Regions from separate parts of the Litoribrevibacter albus genome, predicted to be linked through region 1. Evidence: predicted binding sites of a transcription regulator. Region 1 holds the regulator's gene; the other holds the start of a gene.
What was found. Region 1 encodes PhoB, which activates phosphate uptake and scavenging genes when phosphate is short. Its sites were predicted from a motif close to TGTCATANNNNTGTCANA; they were not measured.
Positions count from the first base shown of each region.

Region 1 (3,682 bases):
GCGCTATGAAGGCGTTGCCAAGCTGTTTCCACATGAAAGAAAATCATTAGGCTGTGCTGCCCACTTTGCCTGGATTCGGGAAGTAGACCTGGTCGTAGACGGCACTGTATGGGTGTCTGCTCGTAGTGCTGTGCCGTTAAGTACATTAAATGGTCCTGATCTTCAGTTGCGCTACCTGGGAGATAAACCTTTGGGCCACTTGTTGTTCAGCAATCCCCGTTATCGACGCAGCCAGTTTGAAATCGGACGCTATCGCCAGGACCATCAGGAATACTGGGGACGGCGATCCATTTTTACCTGCAACGCTAGCCGAAAAACATTGCTGGTAACAGAGACCTTCATGCCCGTTGTCTTTTCAAAATAATCCACCTAGTATTCCCCTGAACGAAATGGAGTACAGATAGGACATGATGGAAAAAATAGCCCCTCATATTCGTCAACAATTACCAGACTACGCGCGTTTAATGCGACTGGATAAGCCCATTGGCATTCTATTATTGCTATGGCCAACCTTATGGGCACTCTGGGTGGCCGCTGAAGGCATTCCTCACATTTCAAACCTGCTGATTTTTACCCTGGGTGTTATTTGTATGCGCTCTGCCGGTTGTGTCATCAATGACTACGCAGACCGTGATTTTGATTTGCATGTGCGACGTACCAAGGATCGACCCCTGACTTCCGGCAGAGTTTCCGCCAAAGAAGCCTTATACCTGTTCGCCTTTTTAGTGGGTGTATCCTTTGTACTGGTGCTATTTACGAATGTAGAAACAATCTACATGTCGTTCGGGGCATTATTTTTAGCCTCTCTGTACCCGTTCATGAAACGTTACACCTATTTCCCACAAGCATTTCTCGGTGCCGCCTTTGGCTGGGCGGTTCCTATGGCATTCACCGCAGAAACCAACACAGTGTCGGAAGTTACCTGGCTGCTGTATGTGGCTACGCTATTATGGACGATTGCCTACGACACCCAATACGCCATGGTAGATCGCGATGACGATCTTAAAATCGGGATTAAATCTACCGCGATTTTATTCGGAGAAATGGACAACATTGCGATTGTCAGCCTTCAGGTTCAAGCACTCTGCACAATGCTCTTGGCAGCCAATCAGCTGTCTGCCGGTATCTGCTTTTATTTAGGACTCATCGCGGCCGCAGGACTCTTTGTCTACCAGTACACCCTAACCCAACACAGAGACCGGGATATGTGCTTTAAAGCCTTCCTGAACAATCACTGGGTTGGTGCCTGTATATTTGTCGGCATCTTGATGGATTACGCCCTGCGCTAATAAGCAATCCGTCCTCACAAACGTATCTTAAGCCCTACTTTTTCATGAAATGTACGAATTAGTAGGCGCTATTTTGTGCAAAGCACCCAAACAATGTCATACTTCTGTAACAAAACTGTCTTCTAATACGCTTGTCTTATAAATTTGTTCTTGAATAACCATAACCCTACACAGGCAAAAGTGATGGCGGGAAAAAAAGTTCTAATTGTTGATGACGAGGCACCGATCAGAGAAATGATCATGGTTGCTCTCGAAATGGCTGGTTATGACTGCTTGGAAGCAGAAAATACCCAGGTAGCGCATTCTCTTATTGTGGATCAACAACCAGATTTGATTCTTTTGGATTGGATGTTGCCAGGCGTTTCTGGAATTGAATTTGCGCGACGCCTGAAGAAAGACGAACTCACAACAGATGTGCCGATTATCATGTTGACGGCCAAAAGTGAGGAAGACAACAAAATCCAAGGTCTTGAAGCGGGTGCGGATGACTACATCACCAAACCCTTTTCACCTCGTGAATTGGTAGCACGCCTTAAAGCGGTGCTTCGCAGAACCACGCCACAAGGCATGGACGAAACAGTCAGCGTTAATGGTCTGGAACTGGACCCGGTGTCACACAGAGTGCTTGCACATGGTGATTCCATTGAGATGGGGCCAACCGAATTTCGTCTATTGCAATTCTTTATGACCCACCAGGAACGTGCCTATTCTCGCAGCCAACTGCTGGATCACGTCTGGGGAGGTAACGTGTATGTGGAAGAACGTACGGTAGATGTCCACATTCGTCGACTACGCAAAGCACTCACTGTCACAGGTCATGATGGACTGATTCAAACAGTTCGAGGAACAGGGTATCGCTTTTCGACAAAGGCAGCATAGTTTAAGCTGCTACTTACCTCCGGGGTAAACCACTGACATCGTTTGCCCTTATCTCTATATGTAGTCGTTGGGGACAATTGGTGTTAAGTAATTGGTATATTGAATTGCAGCGTGTCACGTTGTTAGTTCTTGCTACAACGTTCATTGGTTTTTTCTTTGACCATGCCCTGATTGGCCTTATTGTTGGCCTCACCGCGTATGTTCTTTGGAACGTGCGCCAAATGTCTCGCTTGGAGTCGTGGTTACAACACCAGGAACTCGACAAACTTCCCCTGAGTGAAGGCTTATGGGGTAAGTTATTTGACTCCATTTATCGCCAAGAAAAAGAACACCAATCCGGCAAGCGACGTCTGCAAACCATCATCGATCGTATTCAGCAGTCCACTGCGGCACTTCAGGACGCCGTGATCATGGCGGAATACGATGGCACCCTGGAATGGTGGAACCGCTCCACGGAATCATTACTCGGCTTTCGCTCTCCCGACGATGGCGGACAACAGATTACCAATCTGATTCGTGATCCGGACTTCGTTGAGTACTTTGAAAGTGAAGATTACGCCACCCCTTTAGTGATCAACAGCCCGATCAATCCGAACATGGTGTTGGAAATCTCGGTAACCCCCTTTGGTAATGATGATCGTTTGATCACCGCCAGGGACATTACCCATATTGAGCACTTAGAGCGCATGCGTAAGGACTTCATTGCCAATGTAAGTCATGAGCTGAAAACGCCACTAACCGTGCTGATCGGCTACTTAGAGACGCTCATCGACTACTCGGACGACAACGACCGCTGGTTACGTATTTTTCATCAAATGCAGACCCAAGCGACACGTATGCAGGATCTGGTACAGGACCTGTTGATTCTGACCCGACTAGAGACCACCGAGATTAACCTCGAAGAGCAACCGGTCAACCTCAACTATCTACTGGAAAACATTGCAGCAGAGGCGAGAACTTACAGCAATGGTGAACATCAGATCATTCTGAACTGTGAGAATGAGATTGAAATGAGTGGCAGCTATGATGAACTACGTAGCGCCTTCAGCAATCTGATCATCAATGCTGTCAAATACACTCAAAGTGGCGGTCGCATTGAAATCAAAGGCTATCTTGATCGGACCAGCATTCATATTGAAGTCATTGATAATGGTCCGGGTATCGATCAGAAACACATTCCACATTTGACCGAACGCTTTTATCGCGTGGATGAAAGCCGTAAATCAGATACCGGCGGTACCGGACTGGGGCTGGCAATCACCAAGCACATTATCATCCGTCACAACGGTCATTTAGGTATTGAAAGTCGCCTGGGGTATGGCAGTAAATTCAGCTGTGAATTCCCGATTGCACTACTGAGTCAGCATCAGCAACTGGCCTGATTACTTACTCAACCAGAAGGTACTAACAACCAGAAGGTACTAACAACCAGAAGGTACTAACAACAAGACTTAATCAACCACAAAAACTGACCAGCCAAGAGTCTCTAATCGGATACTTGCAGAGTTAAAGAG
Region 1 is NZ_BSNM01000016.1:631,642-635,323, reverse strand. It holds gene QQL66_RS17465 (chorismate--pyruvate lyase family protein) at 1-364, shown strand, start outside; gene ubiA (4-hydroxybenzoate octaprenyltransferase) at 408-1,289, shown strand; gene phoB (phosphate regulon transcriptional regulator PhoB) at 1,473-2,168, shown strand; gene phoR (phosphate regulon sensor histidine kinase PhoR) at 2,249-3,550, shown strand.

Region 2 (3,682 bases), 230 kb from region 1:
ATTTCGGCTTGCTCTTCCGTGGCCAGATAAACCGTTCTGGTACCAGGTTCTTCAAGCAAAAACGCAGGAACCGGATATTCAGCCACTTCTTCAATAGAAGCCGATTTAAACATCGGTGCTACTTCATACAGCAGATACAAAAAAATCAGCATAATGGTGACAATTACGCTGATACCGCCGATTCCAATTCCATGGGTTGCAACTCTATCCGTTAGATTGCGGAGTTTGCGCTTCCGCGCAAGAGCAGGAGAATTTAGATCAAGATTCGCTGAGCTCATGGGCATACATCTCAGGGTTAAAAAGTAACGGTTACTAATCGCTTAGTTTGATGGCAGCCAAAATAAGACAAATGTGTTACAGAAATATTACAGTCGATAATCAAAAAAAAGGGGAAGTTTCCTTCCCCTTTTTATTTAAGCCGGATAATCGAGTGATTATAGGCCAACTGCTTTCAAAGTTTTGTTTAAAACTTTGCCTGGTAGCGGGATGTAACCGTCTTTGATTACGATCTCTTGACCTTGCTTAGAAAGAACCATTTTCAAGAACTCAGACTCCATTGGAGGAAGAGCTTTGTTTGGCGCTTTGTTCACGTATACGTACAAGAAACGAGATAGTGGGTAAGTTTTGTTTACCGCGTTGTCTGGAGTCGCTTCAACGAACGGCTGACCTTCCTTCTTAGCTAGAGGCACTGCACGAACGCTAGACGTTTTGTAACCGATACCAGAGTAACCAATACCATTGATAGACTCAGAAACACCTGTTACTACTGAAGAAGAACCTGGCTGCTCGTTTACGCTAGACTTGTAGTCACCTTTACAAAGCGCTTTCTTCTTGAAGTAACCGTAAGTACCTGATGCAGAGTTACGGCCGAACAATTGAATGTCACGGTTCGCCCACTCACCATTCAGACCAGTTTGACCCCAGCTATTGATGTCTTCGGCATTTTTACACTTACGCGTAGAAGAGAAGATCGCATCAACTTGAGCAATAGTCATCCCCTTGATTGGGTTATCTTTGTTTACGTATACCGCTAGAGCATCGATAGCTACTGGGATAGCCGTTGGCTTGTAGCCGAATTTTTTCTCGAACGCTTCAACTTCCTTGTCTTTCATCTTACGAGACATAGGACCGAAGTTAGAGGTACCAGCAGTAAGCGCTGGAGGAGCAGTAGAAGAACCTGCTGCTTGAATCTGAATGTTTACGTTTGGATAAAAACGTTTGAAGTCTTCTGCCCAAAGCGTCATAAGGTTTGCCAAAGTGTCAGAACCCATAGAGCTGAAGTTACCAGATACACCAGACGTTTTTGAGTATGCTGGGATGTCTGAGTCTACTTTAGCGCCAGCAACTGCTTGGCCACCGAAAGTAGCAGCGGCAAATAGAGATACTGCTGCGAAAACCTTCTTCATTTTCATAACTACTCTCCAATATAAGTAGGTAGATTTAATTTGATTCGTTCAAAACTATTTGATGACGGTCAAGATACAAGCGGTTTATGACAACAATGTTACAAATTTATCGGCTTTCGCCTTTTTACAATGATTATTTCTTAATCAGAAAGAAGAGCGCCTAATCCCTATGTGATCACTGTCACTTCATCTGCAGCTTCTCTATAATGCTTCCAAAAATAATCACAGCATTGGATTCTTTTATGCATGACATATTTACAGCCATCTATCAGAGGCTGTCATCCATCACCGAAGGCATTGGCCGGGCCGTTTCCTGGCTTACCCTGATCATGACCTTAGTGATGTTTACGATTGTAGTGTTACGATACGTCTTCAACTTCAACCTTATCTTCCTTCAAGAATCCGTACTTTATTTACACGCCATCGTTTTCTTACTCGGTGCGGGTTACACCTTCAAAGCCAATGAGCACGTTCGAGTGGACATCCTTTATCGAACTATGTCGGAACGAAAACAAGCGGCGGTTAACCTGTTTGGCTGTGTCTTCCTGCTGTTACCGATGATGGTGTTTATAGGAATCATCAGCTGGGAATACATCAGCTTTTCCTGGTCCATTCAGGAAAAATCCCAGGAAGCCGGCGGCTTACCCTTCGTTTATTTATTGAAATCGGTGATTCTCGGCATGGTCTTCTCCGTCTGTTTACAGGGCATTGCCGAGATTTTCAGGTGTCTGGCGCTGTTAATGACCCCGGACCATCAAGCCCCCGAAGATAAACAGGAGGCCAACTGATGGAATTCATGCCTCTGATCATGTTTATCTGCATCTGCCTGGTGTTGATGCTTGGCTTCCCTGTGGCCTTTACCTTGGGTGGTACGGCCCTGGCCTTTGCAGGAATTGGCCTACTGACCGGCAGTTTCGATGCAGCGTTTTTGGAAGCCCTGCCCAACCGCCTGTTTGGTTTGATGAGTAACCAAACGCTAATGGCCGTCCCCTTCTTTGTCTTTATGGGGGTAATGCTTCAAAAATCGAAAATTGCCGAGGACTTGCTAGAAAGCATGTCCATCGTGTTTGGTCGTTGGCCCGGTGGTCTCGGGATTTCTGTGACTGTCGTTGGCATGTTGATGGCAGCCAGTACCGGTATCGTGGGTGCCACTGTGGTGACCATGGGCCTTATTTCTCTTCCGACGATGATCAAACAGGGCTATAGCCCTAAATTAGCCACCGGCGCCATTTGCGCCACTGGTACTCTGGGACAAATCATTCCACCGTCCATCGCATTGGTGATTCTCGGTGATGTGCTTTCCAGCGCCTATCAACAAGCTCAGTTGAGCATGGGCATTTTCTCGCCCAAGACAGTCTCTGTCGGCGATCTGTTCGTCGGGGCGATCATTCCTGGTCTGATTCTGGTCTTGCTGTACGGCCTGTACATTTATCTGGTGGCATTATTCAAACCCGAAACAGCGCCAGCCATTGATCGTAAAGAGTTGATTGCTCAGAACAAACACGACCACCTCGGTTTAATCATTTTATTTGGTCTGATCCCGCCGCTGTTACTGATCATTGCGGTATTGGGTTCAATCATCGCGGGGATTGCCACACCAACCGAAGCCGCCGCCGTGGGTGCGTTCGGTGCCACATTATTAGCAGCATTAAGAAGCAAGCTTGACCTGACAACCCTACGCGACGTGTGTCAGCAGACCACTCAAGTGACCTGTATGGTGTTCATGATCTTCATCGGTGCCGCCATTTTCTCATTGGTATTCCGAGGGTTTGGCGGGGAAGAGTTGATTCAGTCCGTCTTTACCGACATTCCTGGCGGACCCTTCGGAGCCATGCTGGTGGTGATGCTGGTGATCTTCCTACTTGGTTTCATCTTGGACTTCATCGAGATCACTTTTGTGGTAGTGCCGATTGTTGCACCGATTCTACTGGCAATGGGTTTAGATCCGGTATGGTTAGGCATCATGATTGCGATTAACCTACAAACCTCATTCCTTACCCCGCCTTTTGGTTTTGCGCTGTTCTATTTGCGTGGTGTGGCACCCAAATCGGTGGCTACCTCAGACATGTATAAAGGCGTCATTCCTTTCATCATCATTCAGTTGTTATTGCTGGTGGGCTTGGCCATTTGGCCGGAATTGGCTACCTGGCTGCCAACACAGGTGTATGGCAATTAGAAGAAAATCCATCGCTGTATAATAAAAACGCTCCTCATTAGGAGCGTTTTTATTGGCATAGATAGACATAGGTGCAGTTAGGAAACGTCTTGCAAAGCCA
Region 2 is NZ_BSNM01000016.1:404,440-408,121, forward strand. It holds gene QQL66_RS16540 (ABC transporter permease subunit) at 1-278, opposite strand, end outside; gene QQL66_RS16545 (PstS family phosphate ABC transporter substrate-binding protein) at 435-1,412, opposite strand; gene QQL66_RS16550 (TRAP transporter small permease subunit) at 1,649-2,194, shown strand; gene QQL66_RS16555 (TRAP transporter large permease) at 2,191-3,582, shown strand.
Region 2: QQL66_RS16545 (PstS family phosphate ABC transporter substrate-binding protein) is a predicted target of PhoB. The motif match lies at 1,492-1,509, and genes of this name have one in related genera.